DNA from 2 places in the Herpetosiphon gulosus genome. Region 2 is predicted to be linked to the other one. Evidence: riboswitches for the same ligand, from Rfam matches in the RefSeq annotation. Region 2 holds a riboswitch; the other holds the start of a gene.
What was found. A riboswitch is a leader RNA that binds a small molecule or an ion and turns the genes downstream of it on or off. The one in region 2 is predicted to bind S-adenosylmethionine.

Region 1 (4,831 bases), on a different contig from region 2:
AAGGCTTCAGCACTCAAATAGCTGATATGGCCGATTCGGCGGGCGGTGGCTAAGCCATTGACTGGGCCAGCCGTACCATAATAATCGCCACCACGCCAATCGGGATCACTAACAATCGCCTGGCGACCAGCGGCACTCAAGGCCATAGCCATGGCCGAGGAACGTGCGGTAGTAGCCAAAGCAATCACCCCGCGCACCCGATCACCCCAGCTCGCTGCCCATTCGAGCGCTTGCATGCCACCAAGTGAGCCACCAGCCACCGCCAGCAAACGTTCGATACCTAGAGCATCAAGCAATCGTACTTGGGCCGCCACCATATCGCCAATCGTCAAGATTGGAAAACGGCTGCCCCAGTGGGTTCCGGTGTGAGGGTGCAACGATGATGGCCCAGTTGAGCCGCCACAACCACCCAAAATATTTGAGCAAATCACGAAATAGCGCTCAGTATCAAAGGCACGGCCAGGGCCAATAAAGGGTTCGCACCAACCAGCCTTGCTATCGTGAACACTATAGCGACCAGCAGCATGAGCATCGCCCGAAAGCGCATGGCACAGCAAAATCACATTTGAGCGATCGGCATTGAGTTTGCCATAGGTTTCATAGCTTAGTTGCCATGGTGCTGGAATCAAAGCGCCGCTCGCAGTGCGAAACGGCTCAGTGAAGATTTGCACTTGGGGCGTTACAAAACCAACCGACCGTCCCCAAGCAGGTTGGGTAACGGCCGGCACATCGCCCAAGGTGACGGTATCGGTCATAGCCGCGTACCTCCTTGGCGCAAGCGGGCGGTTTGTTCGTGATAGTACCCGATGATCGCATCGACCATGCTTGAACCGCACTCAACTGCTTCCGCTGGTAAATCGCGGACAGCCGCCCCCAAATCTGCACAGCTCGCAGCCAATTCGGCTAGCATTCCACTAACATCAGCCATGGTGCCAGAAGCAGGGGGCATTGCTCCAGCTCGCTGTGGCACGGCGCGGAGTTGTGCCACAGCCCAGCGATTGTGGGCTACCAATTGTTCAACTAACGGTGCAGGATTTGCCGCTTTGGCCTGGGCAAGAACGGTTGTAACGAACTCACCATGAGCCGAGCGTAAAGGCTTGAGTAAATCATGATTATGCGACATCGGGAACTCCTTGGTCTGTGGATGCTCAACAGCAGGTGAGCATCCACCCGTACAATTTCGGTTAGGGTCGCAACTCCCTGACATGCAGCAGTGTCAACACACTCTCACTGCTGGCACTAAGCGATTACGCAAGGGCTTGTTCCAAATCGGCGAGAATATCGTCGATGGCTTCCGTACCCACTGACAAGCGAACATAATCGGCGGTCACGCCAGTTGCCAAACGTTCTTCGTCGGTCAATTGTTGGTGAGTTGTGGTCGCTGGGTGAATCGCCAACGACTTCGAGTCGCCGATGTTGGCCAAGTGCGAGAACAATTGCAACTTGTCGATAAAGCTCCGACCAGCAGCCAAACCACCTTTAAGCCCGAAGCCAACCAAGGCACCAGCACCCTTAGGCAGATATTTTTGCGCCAATTCATATGATGGGTGGCCGGGCAAACCTGGGTAGTTGACCCATTCGACATTCTTATGTTCAGTTAAGAACTTGGCCACAGCCGCAGCATTTTGCACGTGGCGTTCCAAGCGTAGGTGCAGGGTTTCCAAGCCTTGCAACAGCAAGAACGAGTTGAATGGGCTGAGACATGAACCAAAGTCGCGCAGCAATTGCACCCGAGCTTTGAGAATGTAGGCTGGTGCGCCCAAATCGGCAAAGCGCAAGCCGTGATACGATTGATCAGGCGTGGTGTATTGGGTAAAGCGACCGCTAGCAGCCCAATCGAACTTGCCTGCATCAACAATTACCCCACCAATCGTCGTGCCATGGCCACCAATAAATTTGGTTGCTGAGTGCACTACGATATCTGCGCCGTGCTCGATTGGCCGCAACAAGAATGGGGTTGCAGCGGTGTTATCAACAATCAACGGCACGCCAACTTCATGGGCAATTTGGGCAATCTTTTCAAAATCAGGAATTTGCAACTTGGGATTGCCAATGCTTTCCAAGTAGAAGGCCTTGGTGCGTTCATCAACCGCAGCGCGGAAATTTTCGGGGTCGCTGGCATCGACGAAGCGGGTTTGCACGCCCCAACGTGGCAAGGTGTGGTGGAACAAGTTATAAGTGCCACCATACAAGTTGGTTGCTGAAACGATGTTATCGCCAGCTTCAGCGACGTTCAAAATCGCGAAGGTTTCGGCTGCTTGGCCTGATGCAAGAGCCAGAGCGCCAATCCCACCTTCAAGCAAAGCCAAACGTTGCTCAAACACATCATTGGTCGGGTTCATAATCCGCGTATAAATGTTACCAGGCTCGGCCAATGAGAACAGCGCCGCAGCATGGTCGGTATCCCGAAAGGCATACGAGGTGGTTTGGTAAATTGGCACAGCCCGCGAACCAGTGGTTGGATCTGGTTTTTGACCACCGTGGAGCGCTAAGGTTTCGAATCGGGTGAATTGTACTTCGTCTGCCATGATCAGGACTCCTTGTATATAATCTTCAATGCTACGGTTGTTCCGATTCGCGCCATTGCGACCCAGGCTACAACGCCTATGAACAAAAAAACCTCTCATCAGTTGATGAGAGGCTGTAAGTAACCATCGAAAGATAGGTTTGTGCGCCGCCCCTCATCTTCCAGAATGATTCTGTCGGACTTAGCACCAGTCCAAGCATTGCTGCCTGCGGTTGCCGGGGTTTCATAGGGCCGATCCCTCCACCCCTCTGGATGAGTTACGCAAGTGATATTTATTTGTATGGGCTATTTATAACATAGTTAAACAGAATTGTCAAGAATCAATTTCAAGTTACTTAACAATCTCACTAAACAATCAAAAACCCATTCCTAGCTCATCAACACAGGAATGGGTTTAGGGCTTGCTACTGGTCTATTCCCAGCGAAAGAGTTTGGTTGCCGAGCCAAGACTGACCACGGTCAACACCGCCAAGATCGCCAAACTTGGCCAAATATTGAAACTTGATCCCAACCAATTTGCTTCGATTAATTGCACTAAATGGCGTGCAGGCACCCAAGCCCCAATTTGTTGAAGCAGGCCCGATTGGCTGGTTGTGCTCGAAACCAGCACCACCGCCATCGCTCCAAATACCAAAATGCTGACAACTTGAATGCTGCGGGTGTTACGAATGCGGCTGCCAAGCAAAGCTCCCAAGGCTGAAAAGGCAATTGCCCCAACCAAAAAGCTCGCAATCAAGCCAAGCGGGTTGGCAGGCAGCGGCAATTTTAAAACGACCACGCTGAGAATTAAGACAACCAAGCCGCCTAGCAATACCAACAACAAGCCAACCAAGGCTTGAGCCAACAAATAGCGCAACGGCGAGATTGGGGTAATTTGTAAGCGCCGCAACATGCCACGCTCACGATAATTGACCAAGCTCATCGGGAACGCCATAATGCCAAAAATCATCGGGCCAAACGCCAACATCATCAAGGCATTGGCGGTTTGACTCGGGCCAGCCGGCATTTGTAAACCCAAAACCAAGGCCATCACCGCTGGAAAAAAGACAATAAAACTGAGGTTGGTCAGATCACGCCCCATCAAGCGCAATTCAGTTCGTACAATTTGCCAAAAAGCGTGCATACTTCCTCCTGAAAAGCTGTAATGGTTGATAGGTTCCCTCACCCCTAGCCCCTCGCCCACTGCCGCGGGAGAGGGGTGTTCTACCCTTGATGAGGATTCTCCCTCGCCTCGCGTGCGGGAGAGGGGGTCAGGGGGTGAGGGCATGCCAATCAACTGTTAAATGCGATTAATGGGCGGGCTGGCCGATCAAGCGTAAAAAGACATCTTCAAAAGTTACTCGTTCGGGGTGCGGCAAGTCGCGGCTGGGCACTGGTTGTTGGCGCAAATCATGTTGATAGGCCGCAATCATACGATCTGGTGTATCGAGCGCAATCACTGTGCCTTGATCAATTACGGCAATTCGGTCGCATAAACGCTCAACTTCTTCCATAAAGTGGGTGACCAAAACCACAGTTTTGCCACGCTTGCGCACATCTTGAATTAAATTCCAGGTAATCCGCCGTGCTTGCGGATCGAGACCGGTCGTCAATTCATCGAGAAAAACAATTTCGGGGTCGTGGATTAGGCTAAGCGCGATAAACAAACGCTGTTTCTGACCACCAGAAAGATTGGCAAATGCCGTTTTGGCTTGTTCAGCCAAGCCCCATTCTTCGAGCACTTTTTGCCAAGGCCGTGCTTGGGGATAAAACGAACCAAACAGTTGGAGTGCTTCGGCCACCGTCAGGCGATCAGGCAAAGTCGCTTGTTGCAATTGCACGCCAATTTTGCTGCGAATATATGGGCCATGCTGCTTCAAATCGCGACCCAAAAGCTGAATCGTGCCAGCAGTTGCCGGGCGTAGGCCAATAATACATTCCACCGATGACGTTTTTCCGGCCCCGTTCGGGCCAACAATCCCAAAAATCTCCCCAGCCTCAACACTGAATGAAACATCTTTGACTGCTTTATGGTTGCCATAGTGTTTTTGCAGATGTTCTACGACCAATACTGGAGCCATCGCTTCCTCCTTCAATAGGGTATTCAGCTGGCTCAATTAAACAATGTAGCCTCCCGTAAAACGAGAGGCTAAGCGATATCAAAAGCGATATAAAGTGCTAGCGTGGCTCTAGAATCAATGGCACGCTGGTTGGCGCAACATCGAGTTCAGCAATTTGTACTCGATAGAGCATATACAGCAATTGGATCTCTTGCATCACGCTCAAGCCCAAACGATTTTGCACCAAATGTAGATAATTGGGCAC
Region 2 (4,831 bases):
CCAACTTCAAGGGCTTTTTCGATGATCGTATTGACTGGAACTTGCTTGCCAAGGTCGTAAACGGTGTAGCCATTATTCGACAAAATCGTGTAGACCAAGTTTTTGCCAATGTCATGCACATCGCCATAGACCGTGGCTAGCACAACTTTGCCCTTGGTTGTGCCTTCGACCCGATCAAGGAATTGTTCGAGGTGAGCGACAGCGCGTTTCATGACTTCGGCAGATTGCAGCACATAGGGTAAAATCAATTCGCCAGCGCCGAATTTATCGCCAACTTCTTTCATTGCGGGCAGCATCACGCCATTGAGAATATCGATGGCTGCTTCGCCTTGGGTTTGGCCGCCAGCTTCGCGCCATGCCCGCGATTCGTCGATATCGGCTTCGATGCCATCTTTTTTGCGATGCAAAATCTTCCAATGAATCCGTTCTTCGGCGTTCATGGTGGCGGTTGGGTCAACTTTGGCTTCACCAGCAACCGCAGTATTGGCTTCGAAATATTGGATGAAGCGAGGCAAGGCTTCTTCGTCGCTGTTGAAAATCACATCTTCACAGACTTTGCGGGTTTCGGCTGGAATTTCGGCAAAAGGCATGAGGTGGGTTGGGTTGATGATCGCTGCATCAAGCCCAGCCTTGACCGCGTGATATAAAAAGACCGAGTTGAGCGCTGAACGGGCATGCGGCTGAATTCCGAATGAGAGATTCGAAACGCCTAGCACGGTCATTGCGCCTGGAATTTCGGCCTTGATTCGCCGAATGCCTTCCATGGTTTCCTTGGCCGATTCGCGTAATTCGGCTTGGCCGGTGGTTAATGGGAAGGTCAGCGCATCAAATAGCCAAGCATCATTTTGCACGCCATATTCTTGGCGGCCCATTTCGGCCATGCGTTTGGCGATGGCAACTTTGGCCTCAGCGGTATGGGCCATGCCTTCTTCATCGATCGTCAAGGCAATAATTGCCGCGCCATAGCGAGCGACCAAGGGCATCGTTTTATCGAATTTCTGCTCGCGCCCGCCTTCGAGCGAGGTTGAGTTGATGATCGCCCTGCCTGGATAGATTTGCAGAGCTGCGTCGATCACTTCATGCTCGGTTGAGTCGATCACCAAAGGCAATTCAACGCCCATGGTTAATTTTTTGAGCAGCTTTTGCATTTGCTCTTTTTCATCGGAGCGTTCGGTCATGGCAACACAGACATCAAGCGCGTGCGAACCACTATCGGCCTGCTCACGGGCAATTTGCAACACACCATCATAATCATCTTTGAGCAATAATTTTTTTACTTTGCGCGAACCAACCGAATTAACCCGTTCGCCAATGATAAATGGGCCTGGATCTTGGTGCAGCGCCAAGGAACGCATGGCCGAGGAAACTTGCTGAACGGTGGGAGCTTGGTTGGGTTTGGGTGGGCAATCGTTGCCAATTGAATCGACCAAAGCGCGTAGGTGAGCCGGAGTTGTGCCACAACAACCGCCAACCACACGTACCCCTAAATCTTGTACAAACTCGGTCAGCGTTTTGGCAAAGCCTGCTGGCTCCAAGGGAAACACGGTTTCGCCGTTGACTTCCATTGGCAAGCCCGCGTTTGGTATACACGAAATTGGCAATTTGGAGTTAGCGGCGAGGAAGGTGATTGCAGGGCGCATGTGTTCAGGGCCAGTTGAACAATTCAAGCCAATTACATCGACATCAGCCAAAGCTTCGAGCGTAACCATGGTTGCTTGAATATCCGTGCCCAGCAACATGCGCCCTGAAAGATCCAAAAAAACTTGGGCTTGGATGGCAATATCAGGGCGTTTGAGTTCAGCGAGGCCACGCCGAATGCCGTCGATTGCAGCCTTGACTTCAAGAATATCAACGCTGGTTTCGACCAATAGCACATCAACGCCACCTTCAACCAAGGCGATCGTCTGCTCTTTAAAGGTATCCGAGAGCGCATCCCAAGTAATATTTGAAAGGGTTGGATCGTCGGATGAAGGCAAAAATCCGGTTGGCCCCATCGAGCCAGCCACAAAACGTTTGCGGCCATCCTTCGCTTGATAGCGGTCGGCGACGCTACGAGCAAGTTGGGCCGCTTTAAAATTTTGCTCGTAGGTTTTATCAGCCAAGCCCCATTCATGCAAGCGAATCCGGGTTGATTGGAAGGTATTAGTTTCCAAGACATCAACCCCCGCTTCCATAAACGAGCTATGAATTTGTTCGATGATATCGGGGCGCGTCAAGGCGAGATAATCGCGTGCGCCGAAGTACTGTTCGCCGCCAAAATCCTCAGGCTTGAGATCATACAAATCCAAGCTAGTACCCATTGCGCCGTCGTAAATCAGAACACGTTTCGCCAATTCGGCGACGTAAGGTTTTATACTGGTCATGACGCATTCCCTTATTTGTATGGCCTACGCTGCCAAAGCGCTAAACCAAGGTTAAAAAAAACTCCTCGCACACTGGCGAGGGCTTCAATCATTGAGTTGCCACTCATCTATCAGCGCGATTGCTGCTGGAAGAAGCACCTTTCTCGGCGAGACGGTTGCTGGAGTGTCATCGGGCCAGATCCCTCGACTCCTCGTGATGAGGTATTCAATTATGGGCAGTATAGCAAATCTTAGTTAAAAAGCAAAAGTAGCGGCATTAAGCTTGAGGATTTGGTTTGGTGGAGATTGGTGAGAGGTTAATGGTGGGCCATGAGGGATTCGAACCCCCAACCAAGCGGGTATGAGCCGCGTGCTCTAACCGTTGAGCTAATGGCCCTACTCACCGCAGTGTATAGTACCACACTTTTTAAACAATGGTGCAGCATTTGATCAACATTTCGTGGAACCCAAGGGTTTCATCCCTGCGTTCCACGAAATGATCAAATGCTAGATTCTAATAGTTCAATCCTGACCCCTTCGCCCCTGAACCCCGATCCCTACCTTCTAGAGATGTTGGCTGAAAAAGTCGGTGATCCGGTTGTAGCAGGTCACTTTGTTGGCGTACTTCAAGACATCGTGGCCTTCATCGCTGAACAACAGATAATCAACGTTTTTGCCTAAGGCTTGCAACTCATGCACCACTTCGCTCGATTCACGCTCGATCACCCGTGGATCGTTGGCTCCTTGGGTGACCAATAATGGGCAAGCCAAGTTGTGAATGTAGGTTTTAGGCGAACGTTCGGCCAAGAAATCTTGTTCGGTCACTGGATCGCCAACTTGGGTTGCCATGTACTTTTTCCAAGTTTCAGGCACTCGCGCCGAGAAGGTGTGCAAATCGTAGGGGCCAAACATATCGATGCCTGCTCGCCAAAGCTCAGGGTGACGGCCAAGCAAGGTCAAGGTCATAAAACCACCATATGAACGCCCCATCACCCCAGTACGTTTGATATCAATCAGTGGGTCATTGACTAAAACCTTGGTCATGGCATGCACATGATCAAGCCGATCTTGGCCGCCCCAATCGTGAGTAACGTGGTTCATATACTTAAAGCCATAGCCACTACTGCCACGCACATTGGGCACAAACACCGCAAAGCCCTTCAGGGTCAAGAATTGAATCAAGGGCATCGAGAACCAGGCAAAATCGGGGCGTTCTTGGCCTTGTGGGCCGCCATGAATGTAATAAACCAATGGCCGTGGGCCTTCGTAACCCAAGGCTGGGGCTGGGCGGTACAGTCGCGCCGAAATGCGTAGGCCATCGTGCGAGTTGAACGAGGCATCTTCGCCAGCCGCCAAATGTTCAACTGGAATGCCCAAAACACGTTCGTTGGTATGCTGTTGCAGCTCTTGGTTGGGCTTAATCGTATAGATTTGGGTTGGCGCAATCGCAGTCGAGAACGAAAGCGCAAAGCTGTCACTCGCTTCATCATAATCAATTGACTCTAAAACACCATTGTCTAATGGTGCTTGGCCAACCAAAACCTTGGTAACCAACATCCGCTTGCCAACTAGATCAAGCTCAGCTTCATAGCACCAGGAACAGCCATCGATATTATAGCCAATCAAAAAGCGTTGTTCTGTCAGATGCAGCAAACGATCAAATTCGCCTTGACCGGTGTGTACCAAGCCTTCAATCGTCACAGCATCCAAGCTTTGCGAGCCATCAAGGCTCAACAAGGCTAAACTGTAGCAATCATCAAACAGGCTCGTGCTCACCAAGGCAACGTTATCATTGACCCATTCGCCAAAACCCATACCATTTGGCTCAATTGGCGTTGTACGTTGATCCATCGGCGTACCGAAAACCACCGAGCGCTCGGTGCTACCAAGCTGCTGACGATAAATCACGGCATCGCCAATCCCATAGGCATCGACGGTCAGAATTGTTTGTTGATCAGGGGCTGAGGTCGCATAAAATGGGCCATCTGGGCCTTGATATAATAATATGCTTGTGCCAGTCAGTACATTAATTTGATAGCAACTAAGTTCAGGGCGAAGGCGTGAAGCAACATTCAAATAGCCAATGCCCGTGTTTGGATCAAGTTTCGAGAGATTGGTTTGCATTCCAACAAATTGTTCGCCAAAAATTGGCTCAGGGAAACCACCAGTTAATGGGATGCGCAACGGCTGGTAGTTTTCATCGCCATCTTTATCAATCATCACCACAATTTGATTGTATTCGGCCAATACTACAAACGATTTTCCACCCATATGGTGCGGCGTTTGCAAGGCAATATCAGGCGGTAACAACGGCTCAGGCACGCTGCCAGTGAGCAGCATGCGATACAAACTCAGGCGGCCATTTAAATCGCTAATAAAATAGAGATAATCGCCAGAGCGTTGCGGAACAACAAATTGACGAGCGGCAAGCAAGGCTTCGATGCGTGGCATTCTTCCAACTCCTTGTTAACAGCAATTTCGTACTATTG

Region 1: another riboswitch for S-adenosylmethionine. It lies ahead of ABEB26_RS05850 (homocysteine synthase); the one in region 2 lies ahead of metH (methionine synthase).

What each region holds. Positions count from the first base shown of each region.
Region 1 covers NZ_BAABRU010000004.1:20,367-25,197, forward strand. The annotation lists gene metX (homoserine O-acetyltransferase MetX) at 1-755, opposite strand, end outside; gene ABEB26_RS05845 (hypothetical protein) at 752-1,123, opposite strand; gene ABEB26_RS05850 (homocysteine synthase) at 1,248-2,528, opposite strand; SAM riboswitch class I at 2,679-2,786, opposite strand; gene ABEB26_RS05855 (ABC transporter permease) at 2,940-3,650, opposite strand; gene ABEB26_RS05860 (ABC transporter ATP-binding protein) at 3,817-4,587, opposite strand; gene ABEB26_RS05865 (lantibiotic dehydratase C-terminal domain-containing protein) at 4,685-4,831, opposite strand, start outside.
Region 2 covers NZ_BAABRU010000005.1:342,946-347,776, forward strand. The annotation lists gene metH (methionine synthase) at 1-2,363, opposite strand, end outside; SAM riboswitch class I at 2,464-2,566, opposite strand; tRNA gene ABEB26_RS09015 (tRNA-Ile) at 2,664-2,739, opposite strand; gene ABEB26_RS09020 (S9 family peptidase) at 2,907-4,793, opposite strand.